Regions from separate parts of the Williamsia sp. SKLECPSW1 genome, predicted to be linked through region 2. Evidence: riboswitches for the same ligand, from Rfam matches in the RefSeq annotation. Region 2 holds a riboswitch; each other region holds the start of a gene.

Region 1 (4,501 bases), on a different contig from region 2:
CGGCCCGAGACCGACGACGACCACCTCGCCGACGGCGACCTCCGGCGGCGCGACCGCAGACGTGGTGACGGCGTTGAGGTCACCGGGCACGACGATCATGGAGAAGTACGGGACCGACGACGGGTCGACGTCGCGGACGGGCAGGACACGCTGCCGGTCCGTCGACGCCCGCTCGACGTACCAGGCCCGGTCCGCGACACCGGCGATCTCCAGCGCCTCGCGCACGGTCTCGAAAGTGCGTCCCAGCTTCATGATCGCGACGGCGTCCGCGTCGCGGAGGCGTCGGACCAGCTCGTCGCGGGGGAGTGTGCCGGGCAGGATGGTCGTGGTCTCGTCGGCCTCGACCCACGGCAGGCCCACGGCGGCGACTGCGGCACTCGGCGAGGTGACACCCGGGATGATCTCGGTGGGGAAGCGGTCGACGAGCCGCTTGTGCATGTGCATGAAGCTCGAGTAGAAGAGCGGATCGCCCTCGGCGAGAAGGGCGACCGACCTCCCCGCCTCCAGGTGCGCCGCGAGCCGGGCGGCGGCGTCGGCGTAGAAGTCGTCGAGGGCCCCGCGGTAGCCACCGGGGTGGTCGGTGGTCTCGGTGGTGACCGGATACCGCAGTTCCTCGCGGAGCTGCCCGTCTCGCAGATACGGCTCGGCGACACCCAGTGCGATCGACTTCCCGTGCTGGGCACAGTGATACGCGACCACGTCGGCCTCGCCGACGATCCGGGCGGCCTTCACCGTGACCAGCTCGCTGTCCCCGGGACCGAGACCGACACCCCAGAGCGTTCCGGGCGCGGTCATTCGACCGGGCTCGCCAGGGCGTTGATCGCGGCCGCGGTGATCGCAGACCCGCCGCGTCGTCCCAGGACGGTGACGTAGTCGAGATCGTCCCGATCGGCGAGCGCGGCAGCCGATTCCGCGGCACCGATGAACCCGACGGGCGCGCCGACGACGACCGCGGGACGGGGCGCCCCGGAATCGATGAGCTCGAGCAGGGCGAACAGCGCGGTGGGCGCGTTCCCGATCGCGACCACCGCCCCCTCGAGCATCGGCTGCCACAGGTGCACCGCCGCCGCGGTGCGGGTGGTCTGGAGTTCGAGGGCCAGATCGGGGGTCCGGGGATCACCCAGGAGGCACACCACGTCGTTGTCGACGGGGAGCCGTCGACGCGTGACCCCGGAGGCGACCATCGTGGCGTCACACAGGATGGGCGCACCCGCCTGCAGCGCGGCACGGGCACGGGTCACGGCGTCGGGGGTGATCCGTACGTCGTCGACGAGATCGACCTGGCCGCACGCGTGGATCATGCGGACGACCACCTTCTCGGTCTCCGCGTCGTACCCGTCGAGCCGGGACTCGCGGCGGATGGTGGCGAACGACTGCCGGTAGATCTCGGCGCCGTCGTGGATGTAGTCGTACATGTCGGGCCTCACCCTAGAGGGGCCCCGACGACGGCTTCTCACCCGTCCGGCGGCGGGTGTAGCCGTCCGGGCCGGCGACGACCCGCAGGTGGGGGCCGTGCGGGCTTCCGCAGCCCCGGTCGCAGCCGACCCAGTGTTCGCGGTCGTCGAGCGAGTCGGGGTCGGCCGACGCCACGTGATCCACCAGGTCGCCCCGGACGTCGGCATGCGAGCGGGAGCAGCCGGGTGCCCCCGCGCAGGCGCTCACCCGCGCCCACGGTGAGGTCGCGTCGTAGATGACGCCCATCGGCGCGAGAACCCTCACCACCGTCTCCGCGACCCCGTCGGCGAGATCACAGACCAGCACCTCGCGGTCGGGGGTGATGACGATCGGGTGGTCGACGGCGGCGAGGAACTCGGCCGTGCGGGCCGGGATCCGGGCGAGTTCGACGACCGCGCCGAGCATCACCGCGCCGTCGTCCTGGTCCATCCAGCCGACCAGCGGGCCGTCGTGCGGGACCACGGGGAGGGGCTCACCGACCGCCGGCCGGGTCGCGTCGTCCACCGATCCGATCAGCACGTCCAGCTCGACGGCGTCGAGGTCGGCGATCCGCCAGCGGTCACCCCGCAGGCCGACGAACCGGCGGGCGACGTCGAGGAGCGCCGCCACCGCCCCGTCCGAGGCGACGAGCCGGCCGGTGCGCACGCCGCCGAGGATCACCTCGACCGTCGACGGGTCGACGGCGAGCACCCCCACGTCCGGACGGTGCGCGAGGACGTCGCCGTGACCGTCGTCGAGTCCGAAGAGGAAGCGACCGGGCAACTGCGCGAGCGCGAGGTCGTCGAGGAGCGCCGTGTCGAGGTCGCGGGCCAGGCCGCGGACGTCGCCGCGACCACCGATACGTCCGGAGAGCGGCGAGACCATCGTGTTGCGCACCCGGTCGTGTGCGCCCGACGGGAGCAGCCCCGCGTCGCGTAGTCCGGCGATGGCCTGGTCGTCGACATCCGCGAGGCCGCGGACCTGGATGTTCGCCCGCCCGGTCAGCTCGAGGTGACCGTCACCGTGGTCCGCCGCGAACTGCGCCAGTGCCTGCATCTGCGGCGGGGTCACCGCACCCCCGGGCAGCCGGATCCGTGCCACGAGACCGTCGGCCGCCGGGTGCGGATCGAGCACGCCGGGGCAGCGGTCGCTCGGTCGGGACATCACTCCAGGCTAGGGTGATGCCATCCGAACGGGTATTCGGGAAGCCGGTGGGACTCCGGCACGGTCGCGCCACTGTGTGATGTCGCCGGACGACATCGAGTCAGACCCCTGCCCGGTCACCGTCGAGCATCGGGCGCGAGAACCCGGTCGGGAGGCTTCGTTGATCGTCCTGCTGTCCACCTCGGACACCGACCTCATCACCGCGAAGGCGTCGGGCGCCGACTATCGGGTCGCCAACCCCGCGCGCCTGCTGCCCGAGTCCGACATCCCGGTGGTGCTCGACGGCGCCGACCTCGTCGTCGTCCGCATCCTCGGTGGTCGTCGCGCCTGGGAGGAGGGCCTCGACGCCGTCCTCGCCCAGGGTCTGCCGACGGTGGTCCTGTCCGGTGAGCAGTTGCCCGACCCCGACCTGATGTCGCTGTCGACGGTGCCGGGCGGCGTCGCCGCGGAGGCGCACAACTACCTCGCTCAGGGCGGTGTCGACAACCTCGTCTCGCTGCACGGCTTCCTCTCCGACACCGTCCTGATGACCGGCGCCGTCTTCGCGCCGCCGACGGTCACCCCGCACTGGGGTGTGCTCGAGCGCCCCGCGTCCGACGACACCCACGACGGCCCGACCGTCGCGGTGCTCTTCTACCGGGCCCAGCATCTCGCCGGGAACGTCGGCTACATCCATGCACTGTGCGATGCGATCGAGGCCCGCGGCGCCCGCTCGTTGCCGATCTTCTGTGCCTCGCTGCGTACCGCACCCGACGACCTGATCGACACCCTCGGTCAGGCCGACGCGCTGGTCGTCACCGTTCTCGCCGCCGGTGGCGCGGTCCCCGCGACCGCCTCGGCGGGGGAGGACGACGACGCCTGGAACATCGAGCGGCTCGCCTCCCTGGACGTGCCGATCCTGCAGGGGCTGTGTCTGACGTCGTCGCGGGCAGCGTGGGACGAGAACGACGACGGACTCTCGCCGCTCGACGTCGCCACCCAGGTCGCCGTCCCGGAGTTCGACGGTCGGATCATCACCGTCCCGTTCTCGTTCAAGGAGTTCGGTGACGACGGCCTGCCCTGGTATGCCCCCGACCACGAACGGTGCGCGCGCGTCGCCGGCATCGCGACGTCCTACGCCCGTCTGCGGTCCACACCGCCGCAGCAGCGGCGGATCGCGATCATGTTGTCCGCGTATCCCACCAAGCACGCGCGCATAGGCAACGCCGTCGGGCTCGACACACCCGCGAGCGTGCTCGCGCTGCTGCGGGCGATGCGCGACGCCGGTTACGACATCGGACCGGAGTCCGGCCCGGACGCCATCCCCGGCCTCGCCGAGAACGACTCGGATGCGCTGATCCACTCCCTGATCGCCGCCGGTGGGCAGGACCCCGACTGGCTCACCGAGGACGCCCTCGCGGCCAATCCCGTCCGTCTGTCGGCGCAGCACTACCGGCCGTGGTTCGACTCCCTCGATCCCGGTTTGCGGGACGCCGTCGCCGAGCACTGGGGCGCGGCACCGGGGCAGCTGTACGTCGACCGCACCGCGAACGCCGACGGCGACGTCGTCATCGCGGCGAAGACCTTCGGCAACGTCGTGCTGATGGTCCAGCCGCCCCGTGGCTTCGGTGAGAACCCGGTCGCGATCTACCACGATCCGGACCTGCCGCCCTCGCATCACTATCTGGCGTGCTATCGCTGGGTAGCCGACCGCGACAACGGGTTCGGCGCCGACGCGGTCGTACATGTCGGCAAGCACGGCAACCTGGAATGGCTGCCCGGCAAGACCCTCGGGATGTCCGCTGCGTGCGGGACCGACGCGGCGATCGGTGATCTGCCGCTGATCTACCCGTTCCTCGTCAACGACCCCGGCGAGGGGACCCAGGCGAAGCGACGTGCACACGCGACCCTCGTCGACCACCTC
Region 2 (4,501 bases):
AGGTGGGTGTGGATCTGCGTCGCGTCGGAGACGCCGGAGGTGGCCAGGCGGAACGCGTCCACCGCCCACCGCAGGTAGGCCTTCTGATCGGCCGCCCTCAGCGGCAGCAGCTCGCGCAGGGCGGGTTCGTCGACCTGGACGATCCCGATGCCCGCGTTCTGCAGGTCGACGGTCTCGTCGCGGATGGCCAGCGCGATCTGGTTCGCCGTCTGCGCCAGCGGCTGGTCGTCGCGGACGAACGACCACGCCAGGATCGTCACCGGGCCGGTCAGCATCCCCTTCACGGGCTTCGGCGTGAGTGCCTGTGCGTAGGTGGCCCATTCGACGGTCATCGGGGTGGGGCGCGAGACGTCGCCGAACAGGATCGGCGGACGGACGCATCGGCTCCCGTAGGACTGCACCCAGCCGTTGTGGGTCGCGGCGAACCCGTCGAGCTGCTCGGCGAAGTACTGCACCATGTCGTTGCGCTCGGGCTCCCCGTGTACGAGGACGTCGAGACCGAGCTCCTCCTGCAGACGGATCACCGACTCGACCTCGGCGCGCATCCGCGAGGTGTACTCGGACTCGTCGATCTCGCCCGACCGCAGCGCGGCGCGGGCGAGACGGATCTCGGAGGTCTGCGGGTAGGAGCCGATCGTGGTGGTCGGCAGTACCGGCAGCCCGAGGCGGGCGTCCTGCTCCGTGCGCCGGTCGGCAGCCGGCCCGCGGGAGATCCCGCGTTCGACGACCTCGGCGACGCGCGCGCGGGTGCGGGCGTCGTTCACGCGCGGGTCGGAGCGCCGGGATGCCGCGGCGGCGGCCGCGGCCTCGAGGTCGGCCGCCACCGCCTCCCGCCCCTCGCCGAGTGCCCGGGACAGCGTGACGACCTCGGCGACCTTCTCGAGCCCGAACGCGAGCCACGGGCGCAGGGTCTCGTCGAGGCGATCCTCGGCGGCCACGGTGTACGGCACGTGCAGCAGCGAGCACGACGTCGCCACGGCCACGTTCCGCGCGCTGCCCAGCAGCGTCGCCAGGGTCGCCAGTGCCCGGTCGAGATCGGCGCGCCAGATGTTGCGGCCGTTCACCACGCCGGCGACCAGGAGTTTGTCGGCCAGGCCGGTGGTCGACACGACCCGATCGGGGTCGCCGCGCACGAGGTCGACGGCCACACCGTCGATCGCGGTGGCGGCGAGGGCGCCGAGCGCGTCGCCGAGGTCCCCGAAGTACCCGGCGACGAGCAGCGCGGGCCGGTCGGTGAGGTCGCCGAGCCGCCCGTAGGCGTGGGACGCGAGGGCGGCGGGGTCGTCGGCGAGGTCGGTGGCGAGGGCGGGCTCGTCGAACTGGACCCACTGTGCGCCCGCGGCGCGCAACTGCGAGAGCAGGTCGACGTAGAGCGGCAGCAGCTCGTCGAGGCGGGAGATCGGTGCGGCCCCACCGTCGACGGCCTTGCCCAGCAGCAGGTAGGTGATCGGACCGATGACGACCGGGCGCGCGGGGACGCCCAGTTCGATCGCCTCGGCCAGCTCGGCCAGCACCTTCGCGGGGTTCATCGAGAACGTCGTCGCGTCGGAGATCTCCGGGACGATGTAGTGGTAGTTCGTGTCGAACCACTTCGTCATCTCCATCGCCGTCACCGACTGCACGCCGCGTGCGGCCGCAAAGTATCGGTCGAGCGGGTCGGGGATGTCGTCGTAGCGCGGCGGCAGCGTTCCGAGCAGGACGCTGGTGTCGAGCACCTGGTCGTAGAACGAGAACGTGTTGACCGGTACGGAGTCGAGTCCGCTGTCGCGGAGTCGGGCGAGGTCGCTGCGTCGCAGGTCGCCGGCCTGGGCGAGCAGTGCGTCGCGGTCGACACGCCCCGCCCAGTACGCCTCGGTGGCGCGTTTGAGCTCGCGGTTCGGGCCGATGCGGGGTGCGCCCAGGACGGTGGCGCGGAAATCGCTCGACTGCTGTGTGCGGGAACGGATGTCGGACATTCGGGTGGATCCTCCGGGTGTGGAGCGGATGGTCATCGCCCATACCCGGCGCACCCCGGAGAGACGTCGACGCCCACACCGTCGGACGACGACACGACCACCCCACGGCACCACCCGTCGCGATGACGGCTGCCGCGCGGCGACCCACCTTCTCCGGTCACACGCCCAGTCCACGAGGCGACGAACCGTCCACCGCGGCGCGGCGGACACGGCTGGCAGGTCTTCGGACTCGTGGGCGAGCGCTCGCGCGCACCTACTGATCGACGCTTCCCGGGCCGTGGCCCAGTGCTGATGTCGACGGTCGTTCCCACTCACCGCTGCGGGACAGTCCCGGATTCCCACCGGGTTCCCTCTCGTGGGGCCGACATCCGGTCGCCCGGTTGTCGATCCCACTCGATGTGGCGTCGTCGGCGACCCGGGAACCGGGAGCCGTCGTCGTCACAGACCAGCTGCGGGGCCGACCATACGCCGCGTCAGAAGTCGCCCGCGCTGCGGCGCAGCGATTCGATGACGTCGGCGAGCGTGGTCGCCGCGGTCTCGTCGACGCCGATGTCGGCGAAGACCTCGCGGTTGAGCACCTCGGTCGCCTCCTCCACTGTCGACCGGCCGATCTCGGTGATCTCGACGAGCGTCGTCCGACCGTCGGTGGGGTGGGGGATACGGCGGACCAGGCCGGCCGACTCGAGACGGCGGATCGCGTGGGTGACGCTGGTGACGTGGACCTGCAGGCGCACGCTGGCCTTCGTGATGGGCAGGGCGCCGGTGCGGCTGAAGGCGAGCAGCCGGAGCAGTTCGAACCGGGAGAAGCTGAGGTCGAAGGGTCGCAGTGCGGATTCGACGCGGGCGAGCAGGATCTGGTGCGCACGCATGACAGAGGTGACCGCGACCATTCCGGGCACGACGTCGCCCCAGCCCGCGGCCACCCAGTTGTCCCGCGCCCGGGCGATCGGGTCGAAACCAGGACCGTCAGTGGCCATCGGCGCATCCTGAGACCATTGCGCCATTCTCGCCGATGGGGGCCGGTGACCTGTCACAACCCCGCGAACTCAACGGCTGTCGAGAGGACGTCCTCGAGCATCGCCGGGGTGAGGCGTCCGGTGAAGGTGTTCTGCTGACTGACGTGATAGCTGCCGAACAGGCGCAGCGGCGGGACGTCGTGGCCGGGTGCCGCGGGGAGGTCGACGGAGGCCCCGTGGCCGAACTTCGGCCGCGGCACCGGGATGTCGTGGCCGTGGCCGCGTAGTGCGGTGAGGGCGGCCTGCCAGCCGAAGCCGCCGAGGGCGAGGACGGCCTTGGCCGTCGGTGCGAGCAGGGTCAGTTCGCGGTCGAGCCAGTGCCCACAGGTGTCCCGTTCGGCGACGGTGGGCTTGTTGTCGGGTGGGGCGCAGTGCACCGGGGCGGTGATGCGGACCCCGCGCAGGGTGAGGCCGTCGTCGGCGGCCACCGCGGTCGGTTGGCTGGCGACTCCGACGGCGTGCAGTGCGGCGAACAGGACGTCGCCGCTGCGGTCGCCGGTGAACATCCGGCCGGTCCGGTTGGCGCCGTGGGCGGCCGGGGCGAGGCCCACGATGATCAGCCGGGCGTCCGACGGGCCGAACCCGGGGACCGGTCGGCCCCAGTAGGTCTGGTCGGCGAAGGCGCGTCGCTTCTCGCGGGCGACACGCTCCCGCCACTCGACGAGCCGCGGGCAGGCACGGCAGTCGACGAGTGCGGCGTCGAGCGCGGCGAGGTCGGGCGCCTCCGCGGCGGCGCTGGGCAGGGTCACGGCGGCGCAGTCCCGCGCAGTCGCGGCGCCGGGAGGTCGACGGCATGGTCGGCCTCGCGCAGCGTGATCAGCGACTCGTCGACCCAGGCACACAGACCAGCGACGTCGACCCCCTCCGGGGCGTCGCGGACCGGCGCGATGGCGTCGCGGCCACGCTCCAGCAACCGTCGGGCGCCGTCGGTGTTGCCGCGGGCGGCGTGGGTGGCGCCGACCGCGAGCTGGGCGAGCCCCTTCCACAGGGCTCGGTCGGCATCCGGCGCCTGCTTCCACGTCGCCTCGAGGATCTCGTGTGCGCGGAACGGCCATCCGGTGTCGAGCAGGTCCTGGGCGACGGTCAGCGACTCCGCCGGGGTGAGCGGGACCTCGTCGCCGGGACCGGGCGGCGTCACGCCGGTCGCGTCGCGGGGCAGCGGTCGGCCCAGACGGTCGCGCGGGCGGGCGTTGTGGGCGCGCCCGTCGGCGTCGCGGTCGCGTGACAGTCCGATCACCCCTCTCGTCGTCAGCGGATCGCTTTGCGTGCTTCCGGCCAGAATGCCGCACCCGCGATCGCGACGCCGCCGGCCCCGATGATGGTCACCGCTGCATCGACGCTCTCGCGGCCCTGCTGGGACCAGTAGACGTCCTCGAGATCGAGCAGGAGCGCCAGCTCGTCGACGATGAGCGCGGTCGCCACGCCGTAGCTGATGGCGGTCAGCGGGTGACGCCGGTGGTGCTCGGCGCCGCGGACGGCGACCGCACCGACGCCGCCGAGCATGAGGATGCCGATGTTGTAGTGGTGGAA
Region 3 (4,501 bases), on a different contig from region 2:
AGACGGTCACGCCTTCCCCCAGATCGAACATGGGGAACCGCGGCTGCGGCGCAGCATGTCCGAAGCGGGTGGCGTCGCGGACGTCGGCCCACGGTTCGGGCGGGCGGGGCGCCCGCCACCGCAGGTCGTCCACCGGGGCGGCTGCGTAGGGGATGCCCTTCCAGCGACGCACACCGGTGTGGGGGTCGACGGCGCCGCGCACCGGTCCGTGAGCGGTCTGGATCTGGAGAGAACTCACGCACCCATTCTGGCCGAACGCCTCAGGGTGCCCCCACCGACGCCTCCCGCGACCAGGTGACGGTCACGGGCAGTTCGTCGTCCCAGGGCTGTCGGGTGGCCATGTCCGACACGCGCATCTCGCCGCGTTCGAACTCCCCGGTCGCGGCGTCGACGAGGCGGTAGCGCTGCCGCTGACGATGGATGGGCTGTGCCTCGAGCAGCACCACGCGGACCTCGCCGGGCTCGAAGTGGCACCGCTTCTGCAGTGCTGCGATGAGTTGTTCGTTCGACAGGTGACCGTCGCCGAAGTTCCATCCCATCGCCATGCTGCAGATCCGCTCCCCGTCGGTGAGGACGTATCCGGATTCGTCGAATCCCGCCATGGCGCGGTGGGCCAGGGTGAACAGGGCTCGACCGTGGGTGTTGAAGGCCCGGAACGCATATCCCTTGTACATGGCGATCTGTGCACCCTCGAGGCCCCCGTACACCCGCTCGAGCTGTGAGGCGGGCAGTGCCGAGATGGCCACGATCCCGGCTTCCAGCTTCGCCGACGCCGCGGGGGTGACACACCACAGGCCGGTGTCCCAGTTGCCGGCGTAGTAGCGCATCCCGGGCAGGAACGAGACCTTCTGCGGGGCAAGGTTCCCCACCACGACGGTGACGGCGGAGACGGCGACGAGGGCGATCACCCACCCGGGGTTCTCGATGTCACCGAGTCCGAGGTCGGCGTGTCCGACGAACAGCGCGAGCACGCCGAACATCATGAAGACGTTCCACTCCAGCGGCACCCCCATGGGGATCGCCGAGAGGATCGCGAAGTGGAAGATCAGCATGATCGCTGCCGCCACCCAGGTGAGCCACCCGCCGGTCGATGCGAACAGCACGAGCCCGACGCACATCTCGATCACGGTGCTGGCGTGCGCGATCCACCGCGCCGGCCGCCCGGGCCGCAGGTCGTCGGGGAAGTGCTCGAAGAACGACCGCTTGAGTCGCTTCGTCCGGATGATCGGGTTGTTCGACATCATCGTCGAGACCACGAACGGGAAGTGCTTGTTCAGCTTCGACGTCGCCGCGCCCATCCAGATGACGACGAACAGCAGCTTGGCGGCCACCACCATGTCGGGTGCGGCGAACAGGAACGTCACCGCGAACGCGCCGTACACCTCGCCGCGGGCGGCGAGGAAGATCGTCTTGTCCCGCAGCCCGATCACGGCGAGCAGGACGAGGATCGTCCACACCTGCCAGTGCGGCAGCAGCCCGACGGTGGTGCCCGCCGCCGGCTGCGGCCCCGTGCCCCCGCCGGCGAGTGCGACGACGAGCATCACGAGGAGCGCCGCGTAGACGGCGACGTCGACGAGCCCGCGCTCGTCGCCACGGGTCAGCGGCACCCGCCCCGGCCACGGCGGCTGCCGGATCGTGCGGGGCCGCAGCCAGTAGAGGATCGACCCCATCGGCGGGAAGAAGCGGTTGTTGAGCGGACCGAATCCGCACCCGAGACCGACGACCTCGAACAGCATCGTGAAGAAGACGACCTTCTGGAACACGATCGGCTCGTCGTACCACTGCGCGACGTCGGTGAACCCGCCGACGCCGGGTGTCGCGATCGCGATGCCCCAGGCCACGAGGACGTAGGCGGCGATCTTCAGGACGTAGAACAGGTGCAGAGCGACGGGCGTCCCGAAACCCACCTCGGCCCAGTGGTGGGCCATCGGACGGATCTTCTCCGCTCGCGTCCCTCGACTCCACTCGGCGAAATCGACCTGTGGGGAGTCCTGCGTGATGAATCCCATGGTGGTCGTCACAGTAGCAACCAAGCGCTCGCTTGGTACACCGCTTCGACGAGGACGCCCGCTCCGCCCTGTAGCCTCACCCGCGACGTCGGTGCGTCCGGCCGTGCACTCGCGAGAGAGGGCACGGCGGGACGCGGCAAGAGGGAATCCGGTGCGAGACCGGAACTGCCCCGCAGCGGTGATCGGGAACGACGCGACAACCATGCACTGGCTCAGGCCGGGAAGCAGTCGCAGGTAGGTGGCACCTCGCAGGTGCCGTGCCCGGGAGTCCGAAGACCTGCCGGTGTCGGCCGCGCCGGCGAGGTGCGGTCGCTCATCGGCCTCGTGGGACATGGCTGGTGCGGCACTGCCGTCGGCGAACCGTGGCCTCACGCCCGGTTCGCCCGGGAGTCTGCGCCCTCCGTCGACCGCGATCGACGGAAGGTCCCGCCCGTGGACGTCGGACGACGACGCGTCGCAGCGCTGGTCGCGCTGTCTGTGGTCGCCCTGGTCGTCGTCGGTGTGCTCGGGCTGATCGTCGGCAGCGTCGCGATCCCCGCCCGCGACGCCCTCGGATATCTGTGGGCCGACCTCGTCGGCGGACAGGTGCGCGCGTCCGGTGTGCCGGAGTACCGGATCGTCGTCGACTCCCGCCTGCCCCGTGTCCTCACCGGTGCCGCCGCCGGCGCGGGACTCGGTGTGGCCGGAGTCGTCGTCCAGGCGGTGGTGCGCAACGCACTCGCCGATCCCTACGTGTTGGGCATCTCGTCGGGCGCGTCGGTCGGCGCGACGGGCGTGGTCCTCTTCGGGGCGCTCGGCGGTCTGGGCATCTATGCGTTGCCGTCGGCGGCGTTCCTTGGCGCGGTGGTCGCGACGCTCATCGTGCTGGTGCTCGCACGCACCCCGTCCGGGCTGGAACCGCTGCGCCTGGTTCTCATGGGAACGGCTCTGGGGTACGGGTTCTCGGCGATCACCACCGTCCTGGTCTTCCTGGCGCCCGCCGGCGACGCGGCCCGCAGCGTCATGTTCTGGCTTCTGGGCAGTCTCGCCGCCTCGGACTGGCACTCCGTGTGGCTGGTGGGTGTGGCCGCCGTCGTCGGTTCGCTGGCGGCGCTGCTCGTGGCCCGTCACCTCGATGCGCTGGCGATGGGCGACGACGTCGCGGCCAGCCTGGGGGTGCATGCCGGTCGGTTCCGACTCGCGTTGTTCCTCGGTGCGGCCGCGGTCGTCGGGATCATCGTGTCGGTCTGCGGCGCCATCGGTTTCGTCGGACTGGTGCTCCCGCACGTGGCGCGTCTGCTCGTCGGTGCCGGACACCGGCGGGTGCTGCTGCTGACGCCCGTCCTCGGGGCGACGTTCCTGGTCGCCGCCGACATCGTCGCGCGCTCGGTGGTCCCGCCCTACGACCTCCCCATCGGGGCGATCACGGCGGCGGTCGGTGTCCCGGCATTCGTGCTGCTCATGCGGCGCCGCCACCGGGACGCGGTCCGATGAGCGGCCCCGCGGTCGACTACGACGACGTCGCCGTGACCGTCGGCGGCGCGTCCATCGTGCAGGACCTGCGGCTGCACATCGCCGGTGGCCGCTTCCTCGGCCTCGTCGGACCCAACGGCAGCGGCAAGACGACGGTGCTGCGGTGCCTGTACCGGGCACTCGTCCCCGCCGCCGGCCAGGTGACGGTCGCCGGCCGCGACGTCGGCGCGATCTCGGTGCGCGAGAACGCACGTCAGGTCGCCGCGCTGGCGCAGTCGGGCTCGATGTTCCTGGACTTCACCGCGGGTGAGGTCGTGCGCACGGGCCGGCTCCCGCACACCCACATGCTGCGGTCGTTGTCGGCGGCCGATCGTGCGGTGTGCGCGCAGGCGATGGAGGACGCCGGCGTGACACACCTCGAGCGGCGACGGTTCACCGAGTTGTCCGGGGGCGAGTCACAACGCGTGCTCATCGCCCGGGCGTTCGCGCAGGAGGCGCCGGTGTTGGTGCTCGACGAACCCACCAACCACCTCGACGTCGCCCACCAGTACGCGGTGTTGCGGGCGGCGCGGGACCGCGGGGTCACCGTCCTCGCGGCCCTGCACGACCTCAACATCGCCGCACAGTTCTGCACAGATCTCGCCGTCGTGTCGGGGGGTCGGATCGTCGCCACCGGCGTCCCCACCGAGGTGCTCACCGCCGACGCGGTGCTGCGGTGGTTCGGCGTCGCATGTCACATCGTCACGCATCCCCGACTCGGGGTGCCCCAGATCATCTTCGACGAAGGGACCACATCATGATCACCCCACGGCATCTCCGGGCGGGGCTCGCCGTCCTCGCCGCCACGCTGGTCGTCGCCGGGTGCGGCGCGCGCATCGACGACCCCGCCCCGTCGTCGTCCTCCGCCGAGGCCGTGCGGATCACCAACTGCGGTGCACCGCTGACGGTCCCGCGGACGCCCACCCGCGTGGTCACCAACGACACCGGTATCACCGAGATGATGTTCGCGCTCGGTCTCGCCGACCGGATGGCCGGATACA
Region 4 (4,501 bases), 2.6 Mb from region 2:
ACCGCGGTGCAGGGTGACAGCCGCCGCGACGACAGGCTTCGCGGCGACGACCACCGGGCCGTCGGCCCGCAGCGCGACGAGCGACCGTTCGATCCGCTCCAGGAACGTCGCGACCGACTCACCGCCGTGCGGCGTCGCGTCGGGATCGGCGAACCACGACCCGAGTTCGGCGGGCGCGATCTCGTCCGGGCGTCGGCCGACCCACGATCCGAGGTCGATGCTCCGCAGGGCCTCGTCGACGACGTGGGCCTCGGCGAGGAGCGCGGCCGTCTCGACGACCGACCGCTCGGGACCGGTGTGGACGAGCGGGACCCGGACTCCGAGCGCGGCGACGTCGCGGCGGCCGCGATCGTCGAGCGGACCGCCCTCGCCGCCGAAGGACAGCGCCCGGTTGGGGCCGGTGCGTCCCGCGGCGACGAGGGTGACCCTCAGCGCAGCGACCCGGCCGGCGCACCCGTCGACCGACGGCCGGCCTCGGCGTGGCGGCCGATCCGGGTGAGCACGATCGCGAACGCGAGCCCGAGCACGGACCACAGGATCATCTGGTTCGCGATCGAGAGGAACCGGAAGTCGCCGACCACGTCGCCGGGGAAGCCCGGGAAGACGATGGTGCCGTCGGCGGACCGCAGTGCCGTCGGCACCTCGTCGAACGACGGCAGCAGTGCCATCGCGACCGCGACACCGACCAGGTAGGTGGCCACGCCCGACACCAGCGCCCACAGGCCGCCGATACGCGGCAGCAGCCAGAACGCCAGCGCGACGGCGGCGACCGCCAGAGCGACCGACACCAGCGTCATCGTGAGATACGAGCCGCTACGGGCCCCGATGGTGTCGTCGTCGCCGACGGCCGGCGGATTGGCCGGATACTTCCCGAACGGCACCAGGTAGACCGCGACGAACCCACCGAACGCGAGTGCGGCGGCGACCCACCGCGGGTCGACCAGGGGGTGACGACGGCCGACGTACGCCCACACGACGGTGAACGCGACGGCGAACAGGGCGCCCATGGCGAGACCGAAGACCACCGACCCCACTCCGGCCCCGATGTTCTCCTGCACCGACCGGGTGAACACCTCGCCGTGCTCGTGGGCACCGTGCTCGCCCGCGAGCATCTCCTCGGCGGCGCTGCGGCCGCCTTCGTAGTCGATGGCCTTCGCGACCTGTGGCTCGATGAACACACGCGCGAACACGTACGCGACGATCCCGGCGACGAGACCTGCGATCAGCCCGCCGCCGATGAACTTCTTCTCCATCTGCTCGTCTCCCGCTCAGTGGCAGGGGAAGCCGAGGAAGTGCCGTGCGTCGTGCACGAACTCGTGGACGTGGGTGTCGGATCCGAAGACCGACACCGCGCCCTGGTCGTAACCGATGAAGTAGTAGGCCAGCGCGGCGAGTGCGGTGGTGGCCGTGAGCCACAGTGCGGTCTCCATGACGGAGACGTCGGGTGTGTCGAGCTGGAGGATCCGGGCCGTGCCGCGACCGGCGGACAGCGTGGAGGTCTGGGACATGGGTCGAACTCCTCTCGTGGGATGGCGCGTCCCACGTGGTGCGGATGAGAAAGCCGTGCGGTGGCGATCTGACTCGACGTGCGGTCTCCCGCTCGTCTCACAGTGGCGCGACCGTCCCGGATTCTCACCGGAGTTCCCCAGCCGCTCGGCTGCACCGAACCCTATGGGTCGGGATCGTTGCTGGTCAACACCGCGAGACGGCGGCAGGAATGCCTGTCGTACCCACGGGGGATGATGGACCGATGAGCACGGCCACCGCCGAGGTGCTGGAACGGTTCAGCGCGCCGACCCGCGACTGGTTCACCGGTGCCTTCGCCGCGCCCACCGCCGCCCAGCTCGGTGCCTGGTCGTCCATCGCCGACGGTGACCACACGCTCGTCGTCGCCCCGACGGGGTCCGGCAAGACGTTGTCGGCGTTCCTGTGGGCACTCGACCGTCTCGCCCGGGAGTCCGGCGGAGGTGAGACCCGTACGCACACCACGTCGGTCCTCTACATCTCGCCGCTCAAAGCCCTCGCCGTGGACGTCGAACGCAACCTGCGCGCGCCCCTGGCGGGCCTGCAGCGGTCGGCGGCGGCGCTGGGCCTGCCGGCACCGGACATCACGGTCGGCGTCCGATCGGGGGACACCCCGACGACGCAGCGCCGTCAGCTGCTGCGCACCCCGCCGGACATCCTCATCACCACGCCGGAGTCGCTGTTCCTGATGTTGACCTCGTCGGCGCGGGACACGTTGCGCGAGGTGCACACCGTCATCGTCGACGAGGTGCACGCGGTCGCGTCGACGAAGCGCGGTACCCATCTGGCCCTGTCACTGGAACGGCTCGACGCCCTGCTCGAGCGGCCCGCGCAGCGCATCGGGCTGTCGGCGACGGTCCGCCCGCCGGAGCGGGTCGCGCAGTTCCTCGCGGGGTCGGCGCCCTGCACCGTGGTCGCGCCGCCGGCGGAGAAGACCTTCGACCTGACAGTCGACGTCCCGGTTCCGGACATGGCCAACATCCCACCTCCGCCCGGTGTGGACGACCTCGACGACGAGATGACCCCCACCGCGGGCTCCCTGTGGCCGTACGTCGAGAACGGCATCGTCGACCTCGTCGAGAAGAACCGGTCGACCATCGTGTTCGCCAACTCCCGACGCCTCGCCGAGCGACTCACGGCCCGCCTCAACGAGATCCATGCCGAGCGGTCCGGTGTCGACCTCGAGACCGACGGCAACGACGCCGTCCCCGGCGGGGCACCGGCCTACGTGATGGGCAGCGGGTCGAGCCAGGGCGCGCCACCGGTCCTCGCCCGTGCCCACCACGGGTCGGTGTCGAAGGAGCAACGCGCACTGATCGAGGACGACCTCAAGGCCGGTCGGCTGCGCTGCGTCGTCGCGACGAGCTCGCTGGAGCTCGGGATCGACATGGGTGCAGTCGATCTCGTCGTGCAGGTGGAGACGCCGCCGTCGGTGGCCGGCGGGCTCCAACGGATCGGACGCGCCGGTCATCAGGTGGGTGAGATCAGCCGTGGCGTGGTGTTCCCCAAGCACCGGGCAGACCTCGTCCACGCGACGGTCGCGGTGCGACGGATGCGCGACGGACTCATCGAGGAGATCGCCGTCCCGGCCAACCCGCTGGACATCCTGGCCCAGCACACCGTGGCCGCCAGCGCCGTCGACGTCCTCGACGTGCAGGACTGGTACGAGACGGTCCGCCGCGCGGCGCCGTACGCGACGCTCGCCTGGTCGGTGTACGAGGCGACCCTCGACCTGCTGTCGGGGCGCTACCCGTCCGACGAGTTCGCCGAGCTGCGGCCCCGCGTGGTGTGGGATCGCGACGCCAACACCATCACCGGCCGGCCCGGCGCGCAGCGCCTCGCGGTCACCTCGGGCGGGTCCATCCCCGACCGCGGGATGTTCGGGGTGTTCATGGTGGGCGAGAAGGCCACGCGTGTCGGTGAACTCGACGAGGAGATGGTCTACGAGTCCCGCGTCGGCGACGTGTTCGCGCTCGGCGCGTCGAGTTGGCGGATCGAGGACATCACCCACGACCGCGTACTGGTCTCCCCCGCCGCCGGCGTCCCCGGCAGGCTGCCGTTCTGGATCGGCGACGCCGTCGGCCGCCCGAGCGAACTGGGTCGCGCGATCGGCGCGTTCATCGGCGAGGTCGGCGATGCCCTGACCCGCGGCGACACCTCGACGCTCACCGCGCAGACCGAACACCTCGGCCTCACCGCGTTCGCGCGCGACAACCTCGTGTCGCTCATCTCCGAGCAGCGCGAGGCGACCGGGCATCTCCCGACCGACCGCACCCTCGTGCTCGAACGGTTCCGCGACGAGCTCGGCGACTGGCGCCTGGTCCTGCACTCGCCCTACGGATTGCGGGTGCATGCGCCGTGGGCGTCGGCGATCGGCGCGCGTCTGCGCGACCGCGTCGGCGTCGACGGCGCGGTCACCGCCTCCGACGACGGCATCATCATCCGACTGCCCGACACCGACGACGAACCCCCCGGTGCGTCGATCGTGGCGCTCGACCCCGACGAGATCGAGGACATCGTCACCGACGAGCTCGGCGGATCGGCGTTGTTCGCCAGTCGGTTCCGCGAATGCGCGGCCCGCGCCCTGCTGCTTCCGCGCCGAAACCCCGGCCGCCGGGCACCGCTGTGGCAGCAACGCCAACGCAGTGCGCAGCTGCTGCAGGTGGCCGCCCGCCACCCGCAGTTCCCGATCATCCTGGAGACGTTGCGCGAGTGTCTGCAGGACGTCTACGACCTGCCCGCCCTCGTCGACCTGCTGCGATCGGTCAGCGGGCGGACGATCCGCATCGTCGAGGTCGCCACCGAGACGCCGTCACCGTTCGCGGCGTCGTTGCTGTTCGGGTACGTCGGCGCCTTCATGTACGAAGACGACGCGCCGCTCGCCGAGCGTCGGGCCGCTGCACTGTCCCTCGACACCGCGCTGCTCGCCCAGCTGCTCGGTCGCATCGACCTGCGGGAACTGCTCGACCCCGCCGTC

What was found. A riboswitch is a leader RNA that binds a small molecule or an ion and turns the genes downstream of it on or off. The one in region 2 is predicted to bind cobalamin.
Region 1: another riboswitch for cobalamin. It lies ahead of cobN (cobaltochelatase subunit CobN); the one in region 2 lies ahead of metE (5-methyltetrahydropteroyltriglutamate--homocysteine S-methyltransferase).
Region 3: another riboswitch for cobalamin. It lies ahead of ACXVUM_RS16080 (FecCD family ABC transporter permease); the one in region 2 lies ahead of metE (5-methyltetrahydropteroyltriglutamate--homocysteine S-methyltransferase).
Region 4: another riboswitch for cobalamin. It lies ahead of ACXVUM_RS15300 (CbtB domain-containing protein); the one in region 2 lies ahead of metE (5-methyltetrahydropteroyltriglutamate--homocysteine S-methyltransferase).

What each region holds. Positions count from the first base shown of each region.
Region 1 covers NZ_JBTGLI010000002.1:225,431-229,931, reverse strand. Annotated here, with positions in the region: gene ACXVUM_RS16930 (precorrin-2 C(20)-methyltransferase) at 1-795, opposite strand, end outside; gene ACXVUM_RS16925 (precorrin-8X methylmutase) at 792-1,415, opposite strand; gene cobG (precorrin-3B synthase) at 1,429-2,598, opposite strand; cobalamin riboswitch at 2,594-2,728, shown strand; gene cobN (cobaltochelatase subunit CobN) at 2,759-4,501, shown strand, end outside.
Region 2 covers NZ_JBTGLI010000001.1:676,246-680,746, reverse strand. Annotated here, with positions in the region: gene metE (5-methyltetrahydropteroyltriglutamate--homocysteine S-methyltransferase) at 1-1,955, opposite strand, end outside; cobalamin riboswitch at 2,173-2,307, opposite strand; gene ACXVUM_RS03020 (MarR family transcriptional regulator) at 2,429-2,932, opposite strand; gene ACXVUM_RS03015 (uracil-DNA glycosylase) at 2,986-3,720, opposite strand; gene ACXVUM_RS03010 (DUF309 domain-containing protein) at 3,717-4,208, opposite strand; gene ACXVUM_RS03005 (hypothetical protein) at 4,220-4,501, opposite strand, start outside.
Region 3 covers NZ_JBTGLI010000002.1:40,726-45,226, reverse strand. Annotated here, with positions in the region: gene ACXVUM_RS16090 (carboxylesterase/lipase family protein) at 1-238, opposite strand, end outside; gene ACXVUM_RS16085 (DUF3556 domain-containing protein) at 261-2,009, opposite strand; cobalamin riboswitch at 2,151-2,288, shown strand; gene ACXVUM_RS16080 (FecCD family ABC transporter permease) at 2,442-3,482, shown strand; gene ACXVUM_RS16075 (ABC transporter ATP-binding protein) at 3,479-4,261, shown strand; gene ACXVUM_RS16070 (ABC transporter substrate-binding protein) at 4,258-4,501, shown strand, end outside.
Region 4 covers NZ_JBTGLI010000001.1:3,249,928-3,254,428, reverse strand. Annotated here, with positions in the region: gene ACXVUM_RS15310 (histidine phosphatase family protein) at 1-534, opposite strand, end outside; gene ACXVUM_RS15305 (CbtA family protein) at 429-1,253, opposite strand; gene ACXVUM_RS15300 (CbtB domain-containing protein) at 1,269-1,508, opposite strand; adenosylcobalamin (AdoCbl) riboswitch at 1,515-1,672, opposite strand; gene ACXVUM_RS15295 (ATP-dependent helicase) at 1,751-4,501, shown strand, end outside.